2 regions of the Gordonia pseudamarae genome follow, and region 1 is predicted to be linked to the other one. Evidence: predicted binding sites of a transcription regulator. Region 1 holds the regulator's gene; the other holds the start of a gene.
The links. The regulator HspR, encoded in region 1, represses chaperone genes until heat shock. The targets are predictions, from matches to a motif close to ANNTGAGTNNNNNNNACTCANNT.

Region 1 (8,121 bases):
CCCAATTCAGCGCGAAATACGACCTGCTCACCGGTGACTTCCGGAACGAGTTCGAGAAGCTGGCGACCTCCACGATCATCCCCGGCGCCACCGAACGCAAGGTGAGCACCGAGGCCGAGGTGGTCGAGGCGGGACTGATCTCCAACAGTGCCGATCGCGCCGACGTCCTGCTGTTCGTCAACCAGAAGACGACCTCGTCCGATTCGCCGGACGCCACCCTTGACGGCAGCCGCGTCAAGGTGTCGCTGACCAAGATCGGTTCGGGCTGGAAGGTGTCGGGTCTACGACCGGTCTGAGCCCGGCCCCTACGCCCCGCCCCACCAGTCCCCCACGCCCGCGGTCCGATCAGAGCAGCACCCCCGGGTTGAGCAGACCATCGGGATCGAGGGCCTTCTTGATGGCGGCGGTCATCGCCATGACGTCGGGGCCCACCTGATCGGGCAGCCACGCCTTCTTGAGTCTGCCGACCCCGTGCTCGCCGGTGATGGTGCCGCCGAGTTCGATGGCCACATCCATCACGCGCCCGAAAGCCGAATGCGCGCGCCGGGTTTCGTCGGCGTCGTCGGGGTCGAACACGATGAGCGGATGGGTGTTGCCGTCACCGGCGTGCGCGATCACCGAGATCATCACCCGCTCGTCGGCGGCGATGGCACCCACCCTGTCGATCAGGACCGGCAACATCGCGATCGGCACACCCACGTCTTCCAGAAGCAGCGACCCCAGACGTTCGACCGCCGGGATCGCCGCGCGCCGTGCCGCGGTGAACGCCTCGCCCTCGTCGGGGTCGGCGGTGGAGAACACCTCCGACGCGCCGTGACGGCCGAAGACCTCCTCGATGAGCGCCACCTCGGCGGCCGCGGCCGGTCCGGGGGCATCGGACTGTGCCACCAGCAGCGCCCCGGCGTCCCGGTCCAGATCCATGTGGAGCATGTCCTCGACGGCGTTGATCGACACCTTGTCCATGAACTCGAGCAGCGCCGGACGTATCCTGCCGGTGATCTCCAGAACCGCCTCGGCGGCCTGGCGCACCGAACCGAACGTCCCCACCACCGTCGATGCCGCCGCCTGGGCGGGGATGAGCCGCAACGTGACCTCGGTGACGATGCCCAGCAGTCCCTCACTGCCGACGAACAGTTTGGTCAGCGGCAGTCCGGCGGAGTCCTTGAGCTGCTTGCCGCCGAGCCGGACCGCACGGCCGTCGGCGAGCACCACCTGCAGGCCGAGCACATAGTCGGTGGTCACCCCGTATTTGACGCAGCACAGCCCGCCGGCGTTGGTGGCGACGTTGCCGCCGATCGTGCAGATCTCGAACGAGGAAGGGTCCGGTGGATACCAGAGGCCGTGCGCCCTGGCCGCCTCCTTGACCTCGGCGTTGAACACGCCGGGCTGACTGACCGCGGTGCGGGTGCCTGTGTCGATCACGATCTGCCGCATCTTCTCGGTGGACAACATGATCGCACCGTCGACGGCGGTCGCCCCACCGGACAGGCTGGTCCCGGCACCGCGGGTGACGATCCCTACGCCGTTCGCCGCGCACCAACGCACCGTCGTCTGCACCTGTTCGGTGGTGATCGGACGCACCAGGGCCCGCGGAGTGCCCGCGTCGGGGTCCTGGGCCCGGTCACGCCGGTACCCTTCGAGGACGTCGGGATCGGTGACCACCATCCCGTCGGGAAGGGCGTCGGCGAGCGGGGCGATGTCTACTGTCGGCATAGCCCCCACACTATGGAGTCGGCGGGCGCCGGGCGGTCTGTACGGCCACACTATGCGGCTGCACCTACGCTATCGATATGACAGCGAGGCGTGAGCCGCTTCCACCGGGCACCGTGCTCGGCAACCACCTCATCGAGCGGCTCGTCGGCGCAGGTAGCAGCGCCGACGTATACCTGGCACATCCGCGCGCACCCCGACCGGGCGATCCCGGCTCGGTGGCGTTCAAGGTGCTGCACTCCGGCGAGGCCGGCCAGCATGTCGCGCGCGCGAGATTCGAGCGGGAGTTCACCATCGCCTCGCTGCTGCACCACCGGCACATCGTGCGGATGTACGACCACGGCGAGCTGACCGTGGACGGGCTCCCCACCCCGTGGATGGCGATGCAGTACGCGGGCGGCCCCGCCTCCGACGTTCTGATCCCGGGCCCCGCAACCGAACCGGATCTGCCGACGATCGTGCGGGTGGCCACCCAGAGCGCCGCCGCCCTCGATCACGCGCACCACCACGACGTGATCCACCGGGATGTCAAACCGGCCAACATTCTGCTGACCTCGCGCACCGCGTCCGCCGCCGACGCCCTGCTCAGCGATTTCGGAATCGCACAGTTCCTCGATGACGCCCGGCCGCTGGCCCGAAACGGCCGGGTACGCGGATCCATCGCCTATGCGGCACCGGAACTACTTCAGGCACAACGTCTTTCACCATCCACCGACCTGTACGCCCTGGCGTGCAGCCTCATCGAATGGCTCACCGGAAAGCCCCCCTACCCCCGGCAGACGGCGTTCGCGATCACGTACGCGCATATCCGCGACCCGGTACCGCCGCTCACCGGGCGCCGCCCCTGGCTGCCGAGTTCGCTCAATTCCGTGTTCGCCAAGGCACTGGCCAAGGACCCGGGTCACCGATACGAGACGTGCGAGGAATTCGTGTCGATCATCGCCCGCACCCTGCGCGATGTGACATCGCCCGAACCGCCTCGCCCCGCCCGCAGGTTCGGCTGGTTTCCCAAGCGCGACACCGACGAGGGCACCAGGGCCGAAGGCCGACGCTAGTGGTTGTCACCCGGGACGTCCGGAGGGGCCGATCCGGTAGATGTCCCGCGCATTTTCGGCGAAAACTCTTCGCAGCCAATATGACCCGCGATCCTCCAGGACGTCGGCGAGCGCTCCCACCAGATCCTCGAGCGTGGCGTTGGGTCGTTCCACCGGAAAACCCGACCCGAACATGAGCCGCTCGGCACCGAACCGGGTGGCCAGATGATCGACCAGCGGACCGACCATCTCGGCGAGCGTTTCCCGGCCGCCGATATTGCCCCACCGGGCCTTGCCGTACCCCAACACGGGCAGCGCCAGTCCCGACAGCTTCACCACCACGTTCGGGTAGGTGGCCAAGGTGACGATGCGTTCACGCCACAACCGCAGGATATCGGCGCGGGCGGCAGCCGTCGCGCCGGTACGCACACCGACGGGACCGAACGCGCCGACGGGGATACCCATGTGATCGACAACGATGGTGGTTTCGGGAAACTCGCGGGCCAGGATCACCACGTCATAGAGCTGGTGCGAATAGCACATCACCTCGAAGACGAGTCCGCGCCGGGCGATCTGCTCGAAACCGGCCAGGAACTCCGCCGACGACAGGGCGCCGTCGTCGACCGCGAAGTCACGCACGCCCGGGTCGGGATGCCGGGCCGCGCACCAGCGCACACCGCGCAGCAGATCGGTGATCGCCGCGTGTTCGTCCAGCCGTGCCCCGAAGTCGGCCTCACCGGGATCGCCCGCGGCGATGACCGCCCCCAGCCGCGGTGCCGACCCCACCCCGAACGGCAACGACGCGATATACCCGGTCTCCACCACCGGCGAGGTGTCCCGCCCACTCAGTGACAGCGACTCCACACACACCACGGTGTCGATCCGCGCGCCGGTCACCGGCAGCACCCGCGCGGCATCGGCGAGATAGTCACGGGGCTCATAGGCGCGCAGCAGAGCCGATGGGTTGAGCAGGAACTCCGGCTCGACGCGGCCGGTCACCCGCGGGATGATCCGGCTGCCCATCCCGGCCAGCTGACGCAGGCCGCGGGTGAGGACATCCGACGACGACGGCATACGACGCGGATTCCATTGATGCAGGTGCGCGTCGACGATGCCCGACGGTACACCTTCCAACTTGTTCACCCCCTGAGCGTCGCATACGGGACCGACCCGATCGCCGTCCCTGTCGTTACCACATCGTTACTGTCGTCGTCACATCCACAACCGGGCCATATCCGTGATCGGTCGCCACGACCTCTCCGCTACGGCGGCCGCGCCCGGCCACCGACTAGAATATTGGCTTCAGCCCGATGAATCCATGCCCGGGCCGAGCCCGGCTACAGGAGGTACGGATACACCGTGGTCAGCCATTCCCGACGCGGTCTGCACCATCTGCGAGACCTGGTCAACGAGGACCAGCAGGGTTTTGCCACCAACGTGTACGCACGCCTGTTCAGCATCGAACCGGCACTACGCGACCTGTTCGGCCCGTCGATGACCGAGATGCGCAGCAAGTTCGTCGGCGTCATCGACCATGTGCTCGCCACGATTCCCGCGCCCAGCGGCCAGGACGAACTGGTCGACTTCCTGGCCCAGCTCGGTCGTGACCACCGCAAATACGGAATCACGCCCGAACACTACAACCACATGTATCAGGCGCTGATGGATGAATTCGCCGCCATGATGGGCGCCGACTGGGACACCGAGACCCAGCAGGCGGTGTCGCAGGCGATGCTGCTGACCACCGGTGTGATGCGCGGGGCCGCACAGATGGCCGAAGGCCCGGCCGTATGGACGGCCGAGGTCGCCGAGAAGTTCCGAATCTCCCGCGACCTTGCCGTGGTCCGGCTGCTCACCGATCATCCGCCGGTCTATCAGACGGGACAGTATCTGGAGGTGTGCATACCGCAGTGGCCCAAGACGTGGCGCAATCTGTCGCCGGCGATCCCGCCGAACGAGGCGGGCGAACTCGAGTTCCACGTCCGGGGCGTGCCCGGCGGACTGTTCAGCGCGTCGGTGGTGAAGGAGACCGCCGTCGGCGATCGCTGGACGTTCGCGCAGGCGCACGGCACTCTGCACATCGAACCGCAGCTACCCGTCCTGATGGTGGCGGGCGGCACCGGTCTGGCACCGCTGCGCGCGCTGCTGCTGGACATGGCCAGACGCGCCGACCAGGTGCCCACACACATCTTCTACGGCACCCGCTACCCGGGTGAGCTGTACGACCTGGCGGTGTTGCGCCGGATCTGCGCCACCAACCCCTGGCTCACCGTGACCGCGGTGTCCGAACACACCGAGGATCCGTGGTGGCTGGACGCGGTGGTCACCCCCACCGAGCTCGGCATCGAGCACATGTACGGAACCTTGGCCAACGTGGTTGTGACATACAGCGATTGGAGCGAACATCAGGTACTGCTGGCCGGCTCGCCCGATATGATCGAGTCGACCCGCACGCGCCTGATCATCACCGGCGTACCCGCTCGCAGAATCCAGCACGACCCCCTGACCTGAACCACCGGGGACCTGAACCACCGGGCCGGGCGCACCGGTGGTTCTATCGGAGCGGGTCCTCGGCATCCTGTCGCCAGCGGGTCTGTGACCGCTCGGGCACATAGTAGTTACGCTCGGCCGGAACCTCGATCGTCGTGGTCACCGTGACCGTGGCCGGAGTCTCCGTGACCGTCTCGGTCTCGGTCTGCATATCGGTTTCGGTGGCGGTCTCGGTGACCGTTCGCGTCGCCGTCCGTGTGGTGGTGGCGGTCGCCGTCTCCGTGTTGCGTTCGGTGACCGTGGCCCCGTCGCCGCGGACCGTTTCGGTGACGGTGGCGCGGGACCTGTTGACGGTCTTGGTGGTGGTCCGCGTGACCGTCGCCGTCGCATCCGAGGCGGTCGAGACCTTCTCCTCACCCGATCCGGCCGAGTCCGCGATCACCGCACCGGCGATCGCCCCGAGCGCGAGTGCACCGACGATCGCCGCGGCGGCCGGCCACCACCGACGGGGCTGGGCCTGCGGGGTATCGCCGACGACCGCGGCGGCAGCGGGGGTACGCACCGGCCGGACCGGCTCGGACAGCAACCGATGCGCGGACACGGCCACGCCGGTGGCGACGGCCAGTTCCGGTGCGGTCGCGATCGACACCGGCCGGGCGACCGCGTACTCGAAGGCCGGCGCCACTCCCGGCACCGCCGCCCCGGCACCGGTGCAGATGACCTGGACGACAGCTGCTCCGCCGGGCATCGTCGTGACGGCGTCGGCGACCGCGTTGGCCCCGTCCGGTTCGGTGATGGGCGCCGGTGAGCCGTCGTTGAACGACGCGGTACCCACGATGGCGCCTGACTGCACGTCGACGGTGATGATGGAGCGGCCCGACGACGGCACGCCCGCGCCGTCAAGATCGACGACGGCGACCACACCACCGCGGGTCGGCTCGGCGCGCGCCACCTCGGCCAGTGCGACCGGGAAATCCACCATCCGCACCTTGGCCGCCCATACCGGAGCGGAAGGTCCGAGAGCCACCTGTTCGGCGAGGAAGGCGCCCGTCGGCTCACGGGAGGCCGCGATGCCGATCGCGTCGACGGCCATCGGGACCGAATCGATGAGTTCGGCGACCGCATCGAACGCGTCCTGCGGCGTGCCGGCGACGAGGTCGACGATATTGCTGGCGACTATGTCGCCGGCCGGCCCCCGCACGATCGAGATGATCGCGTCATCGGTGACAGCCACGCCCAGCACGCTGCCGTTCCCGGCGGACTCGTGGCGGCCGACCCCCACGGTCGGTGCCTCCGAATCCGGCTCGTTCGCGCCGTACGTCATCGTGCGTGTCCCTCGTCAAGATCGAACCGCCCGAGCGATCCGGTGTTCCCACTACTGTAGGGGTAGCGTCGGCGCGCACTCCCGGCGCCTCGGGCTGTCGGCTCCCCGTCGGCATCCGTACCCGCCGGCGCCGCGCGCATCTCAGCCGTCCGAACCCGGCTGCCGGTCGCCCTTCTGACCGCCCGAACCCGACTGTCCTCTGCCCCCACGGCGCCGCGGCTGCCAGACGACCAGCGCACTGGTGCGGGGCACCGGGACCAGCTCGCCACCGCGCCGGGACCGGGCCGAATCCAGTTCCTCGGTGAGTTCACCGATCCGCGCGCGCAGCGCGTCGACCTGGTTGCTCAGATCGATGATCCGTTTGATTCCGGCCAGATTCACGCCCTCCTCCTGGGAAAGGCGCTGAATCTCGCGCAGCAGCTCGACATCGCGGGAGGAGTACCGACGGCCCCCGCCGCTGGTGCGCGACGGGGTGACCAGGCCGAGCCGGTCGTAGGTGCGCAACGTCTGCGCGTGCATACCGGCCAGCTCCGCCGCCACCGAGATCATGAACACCGCAGTCGTATCGGCGGTGTTGCCCCCAGAGGAACCACCGCCGCGGGCCGCGTCCCGACCACCGGGCACCCCGTCGGAATTCGATCGCGTGTTCATGGCCGGTCACCGTCCCCAGTCTGCCCGCGGATCGAACCCACTAGCGTGCTCGGCCTGAGCGTAGGCCCGCATGGCCTCGCGCGCGGCGTCGTCGAGTTCGGGCGGCACCGCGACCTTCACGGTGACCAGCAGGTCCCCGGCCCCACCGGACCGCTTCGGCACGCCCCGGCCGCGTACTCGCAGGGTGCGTCCGTCGGTGGTGCCCGCCGGTATCTTCACGCCCACCGAGCCGTCGAGTGTCGGGACCGACACCGTCGCGCCCAGGACCAGTTCGGAGATACTCACCGGCAGGGCCACCTTCAGATCCTGGCCGCTGCGCGTAAACACCCTGTCCGCCTCGACGTGCACCACCACGTACAGATCGCCGGACGGTGCACCGCGCCGGCCCGCCTCGCCCTGCCCGGCCAGCCGGATCCGCTGCCCGTCCTCCACGCCCGGGGGGATGCGCACATTGATGGTGCGGGCACGGACCTTGACACCGCTGCCGTCGCAGTCGGTGCACGGATCGTCGATCCGCGAACCGGTGCCCTGGCAATCCTGGCACGGCTCGCTGAAACCGAACGCGCCCTGATTGCGGCTCACATAGCCCGAACCGTTGCACGACGGGCACACGCGCGGGCTGGTGCCGGCCTTCGCCCCGCTGCCGTGACAGGACGTGCACGGCGACGGGCTGGTCACCCGCAACGGCACCGTCGTACCGACGGCCGCGTCGCGGAAGGTCAGCGAGGTCTCGGTCTCCAGGTCTTTACCGCGGCGCGGCCGGGTGGTGGTCTGCGACCGGCCGCCCCGGTTGAACAGGCCCTCGAAGATGTCGCCGAAACCACCCGATTCGCCGCCACCGCCGCCACCACCACCGAACAGGTCACCGATATTGAAGTCGGCGCCCGTGCTGGTCGTGTAGCTGGTGCCCCC
Region 2 (8,121 bases), 1.5 Mb from region 1:
CGCGTACACCCGGGCCGACATCGAAGCCGAGGTCGACGATCTGGTGCTGCGGCTGCTGCGGGTATCGGTCCGGCGCGGCGAACATGTGGGGGTGCTCACCGAATCGGGCGCGGCGCTGCTGTCGACGACCGCCGCGTTGAGCCGCATCGGCGCGGTGGCCGTGCTGCTCCGGCCGGGATCGGACACGCGCGCCGAACTGCAGCTCAGCCGGACCCGGCGGATCCTGGTCGACGCGGCCGGGCTTCCCGGGCTGGCCGGCATCGAGGACGTGACGGTGAACCTGATCGGCGACGCCCACGGAATCGACCTGCCCGCCGGTGTCGAGAACCTCAGCATGATCGACACCACGTCGGTGCGCCCGCCCAACTGGTATCGGCCGAACCCGGGCCGGGGCCGCGACCTGGCCTTCATCCTGTTCGGAGACGGCAGCGACGGCGTCCGGGCCGTGCCGGTGACGAACCGCCGGTGGGCGCTGTCGGCCTACGGTGCGGCCTCGGCGGCCTCCCTGACCGAATCGGACACCGTCTTCTCGGCCAACCCGCTCTATCACGCGTCCGGGTTGCTGCTGGCCACGGCCGCCCCGGTGGCCTCGGGTGCCCGGCTGGCGCTGACCGACTCGTTCGATCCGTCGTCGTTCTGGTCGGAGGTGCGTCACTACGGCGCGACCGTGGTGCCCTACACCTGGAGCATGTTGTCGTTGCTCGTGGCGCAGCCGCACAGTTCCGACGAGGAACACCATCCGGTACGGCTGTTCGTGGGGTCGGGCATGCCGCGCACCCTGTGGCGCGATGTGACCACCAGGTTCGCCCCGGCCCGGGTGCTGGAGATGTTCGTCCCGATCCGGACCGACGCGATCGTGGCCAACGTCTCCGGCCGGAAGATCGGTGCGGCCGGACAGTCGTTGCCGGGGACCGCCCGCACGGCGCTGGCGGCGATTCATCCGGTGACCGGTGACCTGCGATACGACCAGGACGGCTACGTGGTCCGCGCAAAGGAGGGTGTGCCCGGCCGGCTCCTGGTGGAAGCCGAACGGGGAAGCCCGCAGTGGGAGGACGTGCCGCTGCGCGGTGTGTTCGGTCCGCACGACGCGTGGATCGATACCGGTGAGGACTTCCGGCGCGACGAGGACGGCGATCTGTGGCCGCTGGGGCGCGGCACCGACATCATCGTGACCGCCGAGGGGACCGTCCGCCCGCGCGAGATCGAGGACGCGCTGGCCGGTGTTCCGGGTGTGGTGATGGCCGTGGCGATCCCGCGTGAGGACGCGCTGACCGTCGCCGTGGCGACCACCTCGGACGGTACCTACGACCAGGACCGGGCTCGCGGCGTCCTCGCGGACATGTCGGCCGCCGCGGGCCTGACCACGATCGTGCGGGTCGAGGACATTCCGCTCACCCGCTGGTACCGGCCGGACCGGAAGGCACTGGGGACCCCTGCCCGGCCTGCTCCGGCGAAGTGACGGGCGCTCGTCGGGCGCGGCGGACGCGCATGGGCGCAACCGAACCGCGCCCGACGAGCGAGACGGGGAACCTCACCGATCGGGGAACGGTGGGCGAGTCGGCGTCGACCACGCTCAGCAGGATCTTGGCCGCCTCCGCGCCCATGTGATAGTGATCGACGGCGACGGTGGTCAGTGGTGGGGTGACCAGGTCGGCCGTCGGGATGTCGCTGTAGCCGACGATGCTCATCTCGCCGGGGCATTCGATGCCGCGATGGCGTAGCTCCTTGAGGATGCCGAACGTGACCATGTCGTTGAATCCGATGTTCGCGGTGCGGTCGGTCGACTCGATGAGCTGACCTGTCGCCGTGCGGTCGGTGTGTCGGAGTCGATGTGGCCGACCGATGCCGCAGGCGCTGGATTCCTGGACTGGTGACCTGCAGAAGCGGTGAAAAGTCTGGACTGGGTTTCGCCTGAAAGTCTGGACTCGCGTGCAGAAGCGCCACTGACCTGTGCATACGTCCTTACAGAGGTGGTGTCCGCTGCTGCGCTGGATGCCTGCGGTTGGTCTAGATGTACTTCCCCGACACGTTGTGAACATCTGAGGTAAGGCGAAGGCCTCCGGGCAGGATGTGGGTTACCACACTCACCATCTAGCCACGGAGGTCTTCGTGACTCACGCTAACGCACCGTTGACGCCCGAGGGGCGTCGCCGTCTTGCTTCCCTGATCATCGATGAGGGCTGGTCTTTGCGGCGCGCTGCCGAACGGTTCCAGTGTTCGCCGGCCACGGCCAAGCGGTGGGCCGACCGTTACCGCGCCGGCCAGTGCCTGACCGACCGCAGTTCCCGCCCCGCCCGCTCACCGGCCCGGCTGCCCCGACGCACCGAACGACGAATCATCTGCCTGCGTTACTCCCGCCGGTGGGGACCGCACCGGATCTCCTATCACCTGGGTATCGCGCGTTCGACGGTCGGTCGGGTCCTGGAGCGCTACCGGATGCCGCTGCTGGCGAACATCGACCAGGCCACCGGACTACCGGTGCGCAGACCGAAACCGAAACGGTACGAGGTCGACCGGCCCGGACGACTCGTGCATGTCGACATCAAGAAGCATGGAGAGCTTCTTCGCGCTACTGCAACGCAATGTCCTCGACCGCCAGCGCTGGGATACTCGTGAATAGCTGCGGATCGCGATTGTCAAGGGCCATCGGGAACTGACCATTGGCGGACATGGTTCTGTCCGGTGGTGTTCGCCAGTCAGTCGTGTTAGGTGGTCGGTGACGTCAGTGCTGGTCGCCATGGCACACTGTCGGCTAATCGCGCCTGGGCGGCGACGCGGGCACAGGTCTGGAAGGTGGCGCGACGCGGGTATCGAATTGAGTGCTCGCAAGGCGTCGCTCGGTGATTCCGACGAGATCGAGGATGTCGTGGGCGAGATAGCCGGTGGTTCTGCGGTCGATGACTTTACGGGTGAGGACACCTGCGTCGGCCAGCTCGTCGAGCGCGCCACGGGCTGCGTTGAACGAGACATCGATCAGCCGCTCAACCGAGCGTCCGGTCAGCACCGGCGCCTCCGGCAGGATCGACAGGATGCGCTGCGCCGCGGAGTCAGCGCGCGGCGCTATTCGAAGCCCGCGAGCTGCCCTGTCCTGATTCACCTTGCGCTGCCAGGAGGTTTCCAGCGCTGAGACATCGTCGGCGAGTTGCGCTGCCTGGTGTATCGCAATGGTGGTGGCCTCGATGAAGAAGGCAAGCCACGTGGCCTGACCGCGGCCTGCTTCGACGCGATCGGCGCCACCGGCGTAACGGTAGCTGTTCAGGCCCGCGACATACCGCTCACTCAGCGTCGCCAGTACCAGGCTGATGGGCAATACGGCGTCTGGGGACAGCCCGCCCCGTGCCAGCACGGTGTGGATCAAAGCCCTGCCGACTCGTCCGTTTCCGTCGGTGAACGGGTGGATCGTCTCGAACTGAGCGTGTACAAGTCCCGCTTGGATGAGTGGTCCGTGTGATGCGCCGTTGACGTACCTGACCAGGTCGGCCATCAGCGCCGGGACCAGCTCGGGTGGTGGTGGAACGAACTCCGCGCGCAGCGGGTTCCAATTCGAACCACCAATCCAGTTCTGGACCACGCGGATTCCGCGATGGTGGTCACCTTGCAACAGGCCATCGTGTAGCGCTTCGATGTCAGCCACCGTCACCTCGGGCGAGGTCACCAGTTCACCCGATGCGGCCCGCAGCACGGCAATATTCCTGGCGACGAGCCTTGCCTTGTCGCTCAGGCCTCGGACACTCTCAGTCAAACCCAGCTCGGCGAGTGCGACTTGCTGTGGCGACGGCGCGATACCTTCGATCATCGAACTGGAGATCGCTTCCGAACGCGTGAGCAGCCGGGAAATGGCAGACAGGCCGCGTGAGCCGGGAACGGCGGCCAAATGTCGGATCGCACGTTCCGCCGAGGCTGCCGCCGCGCCCAGTTCGCCGTCGAGGGCCAGTGGGCGGTTGCACAATGGGTCGGGGACATATGCCGAGAAGCGTCCACCGCGACGGTCTGACGCGACGAGACCGGACTGGTCGGCGGGCTGCCAATGGAGGTCGCGAAGGTGGGCCATGGTTGTAGGTTTCGACCTTTCTATGAACAGATCCGCATCTTATCTAAGTTTAGATAGTCATTCTTCAATGACGAGGTTTGTCGAGGGTTGGGGACTTGGTCCTGACTTGAGCGGAATACACTCAACTCTGTTGGCGTTGTCGACTCCGTAGGCTCATACTTGAGTCTGTTGGACTAAAGAGAAAGGTATGCGAAGTGGACAGCTTCACTCCCACGACCAAGACACAGCAGGCACTGAGTGCTGCCGTGCACGCCGCGACCGCTGCCGGCAACTCGGACGTGCGTCCCGCTCATATCCTGGTGGCCCTGCTCGATCAGTCCGACGGTATCGCCGCGCCGCTGCTCAAGGCTGTCGGGGTGGATCCGTCGACCGTTCGGACATTGGCCCAGGCGATCATCGACCGTGCGCCCACCGTTGCCAGCGCCAGTGCGTCCCCGCAATTGTCCCGCGAGTCGATCGCGGCGATCGGCGCCGCCCAGCAGCTCGCGGGCGAGCTCGACGACGACTATGTATCCACCGAACACCTCGTGGTCGGTTTGGCGACCGGTGACTCCGATGTCGCCAAACTCCTGCACAACCAGGGTGCGACACCGCAGGCGCTGCGGGACGCGTTCGTTTCGGTACGCGGTACGGCACGAGTGACCTCCGAGGACCCCGAGTCGACCTATCAGGCGCTGGAGAAGTACTCCACCGACCTCACCGCCGCCGCTCGCGAGGGCAAACTCGACCCGGTCATCGGCCGCGACTCGGAGATCCGCCGCGTCGTGCAGGTGCTGAGCCGGCGCACCAAGAACAACCCGGTGCTCATCGGTGAACCCGGCGTCGGCAAGACCGCCATCGTCGAAGGGCTCGCCCAGCGCGTCGTCGCCGGTGACGTACCCGAATCGTTGCGGGGTAAGACCGTCATCTCCCTCGACCTCGGTTCGATGGTCGCCGGTGCCAAGTATCGCGGCGAGTTCGAGGAACGCCTCAAGGCGGTGCTCGATGAGATCAAAGGCTCTGCCGGACAGGTCATCACGTTCATCGACGAACTGCACACCATCGTCGGCGCCGGGGCCACCGGCGACTCGGCGATGGACGCGGGCAACATGATCAAACCGATGCTCGCCCGTGGTGAACTGCGCCTGGTCGGTGCGACGACCCTGGAGGAGTACCGCAAGTACATCGAGAAGGACGCCGCCCTCGAACGGCGCTTTCAGCAGGTGTACGTGGGCGAACCGTCGGTCGAGGATGCCATCGGCATCCTGCGCGGCCTCAAGGAGAAGTACGAGGTGCACCACGGCGTGCGCATCACCGACTCCGCGCTGGTCGCCGCCGCGACACTGTCCGACAGGTACATCACCTCGCGCTTCCTGCCCGACAAGGCCATCGACCTCGTCGACGAGGCCGCCTCGCGGCTGCGGATGGAAATCGACTCGCGCCCCGTCGAAATCGACGAGGTGGAGCGGATCGTCCGCCGCCTGGAGGTGGAAGAGCTTGCGCTGCAGAAGGAAACCGACGCGGCGTCGAAGGAACGGCTGGACAAGCTGCGCCAGGAACTGGCCGACCAGAAGGAGAAACTGAACGAGTTGTCGGCGCGCTGGCAGGGCGAGAAGACTGCCATCGACTCGGTGCGCGATCTGCGCGAGGAGCTCGATCGTCTTCGCGGACAGGCTGATCGGGCCGAACGTGACGGAGACCTGGGCAAGGCCGCCGAACTCCGGTACGGCAAGATCCCCGGCCTGGAGAAGCAACTCGAGGCCGCGGTCGAAAAGACCGGTGCCGCACCGGGTCAGGATGTGATGCTGCAGGAGGAGGTGGGCCCCGACGACGTCGCCGAGGTGGTGTCGTCGTGGACCGGTGTGCCCGCCGGGCGCATGCTGGAGGGTGAGAGCGCGAAACTGCTGCGCATGGAGGACGAACTCGGTGCGCGGGTCATCGGCCAGAAGGCGGCCGTCACGGCGGTGTCCGACGCGGTTCGCCGCGCCCGCGCCGGGGTGGCCGACCCCAACCGGCCGCTCGGCTCGTTCCTGTTCCTCGGCCCCACGGGCGTCGGCAAGACCGAACTCGCCAAGGCGCTCGCGGAGTTCCTGTTCGACGACGAACGCGCCATGGTGCGTATCGACATGAGTGAATACGGTGAGAAGCACAGCGTCGCAAGGCTTGTCGGTGCACCTCCCGGGTACGTCGGGTACGAGTCGGGCGGTCAGCTCACCGAGGCGGTCCGCCGTCGCCCCTACACCGTCGTCCTGTTCGACGAGGTGGAGAAGGCGCACCCGGACGTATTCGACGTGTTGCTGCAGGTGCTCGACGAAGGCCGGCTCACCGACGGGCAGGGCCGTACCGTCGACTTCCGCAACACCATCCTGATCCTCACCTCCAACCTCGGTTCGGGCGGCGACCACGATCACGTGATGGCGGCGGTGCGGGCGGCGTTCAAGCCGGAGTTCATCAACCGGCTCGACGACGTGGTCGTCTTCGACGCGCTGAGCCCCGACGAGCTGGTGTCCATCGTCGACATCCAGCTCGGGCAGCTCGGCAAGCGGCTGGCCCAGCGCAGGCTGCGGCTGGAGGTGTCGGCCAAGGCCAGGCAGTGGCTGGCCGAACGCGGCTTCGACCCGCTCTACGGCGCCCGGCCACTGCGCCGGCTGGTGCAGCAGGCCATCGGCGACCAACTCGCCAAACTGTTGCTGGCCGGAGATGTGCGGGACGGGGATGTGGTGCCGGTGAACGTCTCCGCGGACGGAGACGGGCTGGTTCTGGGCTGACCCGCCGATCGATGACGGTGCCCGTGACGACGACGGTCGTTGCGGGCACCGTCATCGTGTCCGGAGGTCGCGTAAGGTGGGGGAATGGCCGGATTCGGTGCGGTTGCCACCGCCAAATATGTTGCGCTGACCACGTTTCGCAAGGACGGGACACCGGTGGTGACGCCGCTGTGGGCGGCACTCGACGGTGACCGGCTGGTGATGTGGACGGTCACCGATTCGTGGAAGGTCAAGCGGATCCGGCGCAATCCGGAGGTGATCGTGCAGGCCTGTGACGCCCGGGGCAAAGAACTCACCGGTGAGCCGGTGCCGGCGCGGGCCGAGATTCTCGACGCCGTGGGCACCGAACGAGTGCGCGGGCTGATTGCCGCCAAGTACGGGATCGTCGGCCGGATCGCGATGTTCGGCAGCACCCTGCGGCGCGGCAAGAGCGGCACCATCGCTCTGACGATCAGCGTCGACGAACCCGCCTGATATCCACCCCGCGCGAAATCCGCGTGTGCCCGCCGCGCTAATGTGCGCCGAGCAGCCGCAACGCCATCAGGGTGTACACCCGGGCGGCGGTGAGCAGATCGTCCACGGCCACCGACTCGTCGGGCTGGTGCGCCTGGGTGTTGATGTTTCCGGGCCCGAGCACCACCGCCGGGATGCCCAGATCGCGGGAGACGAAACCGCCGTCGCACGCGGCGGTCCAGCCCCCGACCGACGGTTTCCTGCCCTGGGTGGCGATCGCCGAGCACGCCGCGTCGATGAGGGGATGGCCCGCGTCCGTGACGAATCCGGGCATCTCCATGGTGACGCGAACCTCGACGCCGATGCCGTCGGAGTCGATGCCGGCCGCCGAGATGCCACGCCGGACCGCCTCGGCGATCTGCTCGGCGGACTCGTGCGGCATCAGCCTGCGGTCGACACCGAGCGAACACATCGGCGCCACCACCGAGATGCCCTGCCCACCCTGAATGGTGCCCACGTTCCAGGTGCCGAAGCCGAGCAGATCGTCCCGGTCGCGGGACAGGCGGGCCTGATCGTCGGACAACAGCCCGACGATGCGGGCGGCGGCGTCGATGGCGCTGCGGCCGTCGGCGGGCCGTCCGCTGTGCGCGGCCCGGCCGGTGACCTCGATGTCGATGTACGACGCCCCGCGACAGCCGCGCACGATCGTCAGATCGGTGGGTTCGGCCACCACGCAACCCACGAACTCGTGGTCGGCGGGGCGAGTGACGAAACGGCGCACCCCGAGGCCGTGCTCCTCCTCGTCGACGGTGCACACCAGTCGCACCGGACCCGACAACGGCGCGTCGTGGCGGCGCAACACGTCCATCG

Region 2: clpB (ATP-dependent chaperone ClpB) is a predicted target of HspR. The motif match lies at 4,156-4,178, and genes of this name have one in related genera.

Annotation. Positions count from the first base shown of each region.
Region 1 covers NZ_CP045809.1:4,454,507-4,462,627, forward strand. The annotation lists gene GII31_RS19435 (hypothetical protein) at 1-296, shown strand, start outside; gene GII31_RS19440 (FAD-binding oxidoreductase) at 346-1,713, opposite strand; gene GII31_RS19445 (serine/threonine-protein kinase) at 1,791-2,765, shown strand; gene GII31_RS19450 (amidohydrolase family protein) at 2,772-3,887, opposite strand; gene GII31_RS19455 (FAD-binding oxidoreductase) at 4,104-5,255, shown strand; gene GII31_RS19460 (hypothetical protein) at 5,299-6,558, opposite strand; gene GII31_RS19465 (heat shock protein transcriptional repressor HspR) at 6,700-7,209, opposite strand; gene dnaJ (molecular chaperone DnaJ) at 7,216-8,121, opposite strand, start outside.
Region 2 covers NZ_CP045809.1:817,569-825,689, forward strand. The annotation lists gene GII31_RS03510 (AMP-binding protein) at 1-1,459, shown strand, start outside; gene GII31_RS03515 (substrate-binding domain-containing protein) at 1,392-2,039, opposite strand; partial or broken gene GII31_RS03520 (helix-turn-helix domain-containing protein) at 2,110-2,562, shown strand; gene GII31_RS03525 (Fic family protein) at 2,753-4,051, opposite strand; gene clpB (ATP-dependent chaperone ClpB) at 4,246-6,798, shown strand; gene GII31_RS03535 (PPOX class F420-dependent oxidoreductase) at 6,883-7,272, shown strand; gene GII31_RS03540 (M20 family metallopeptidase) at 7,310-8,121, opposite strand, start outside.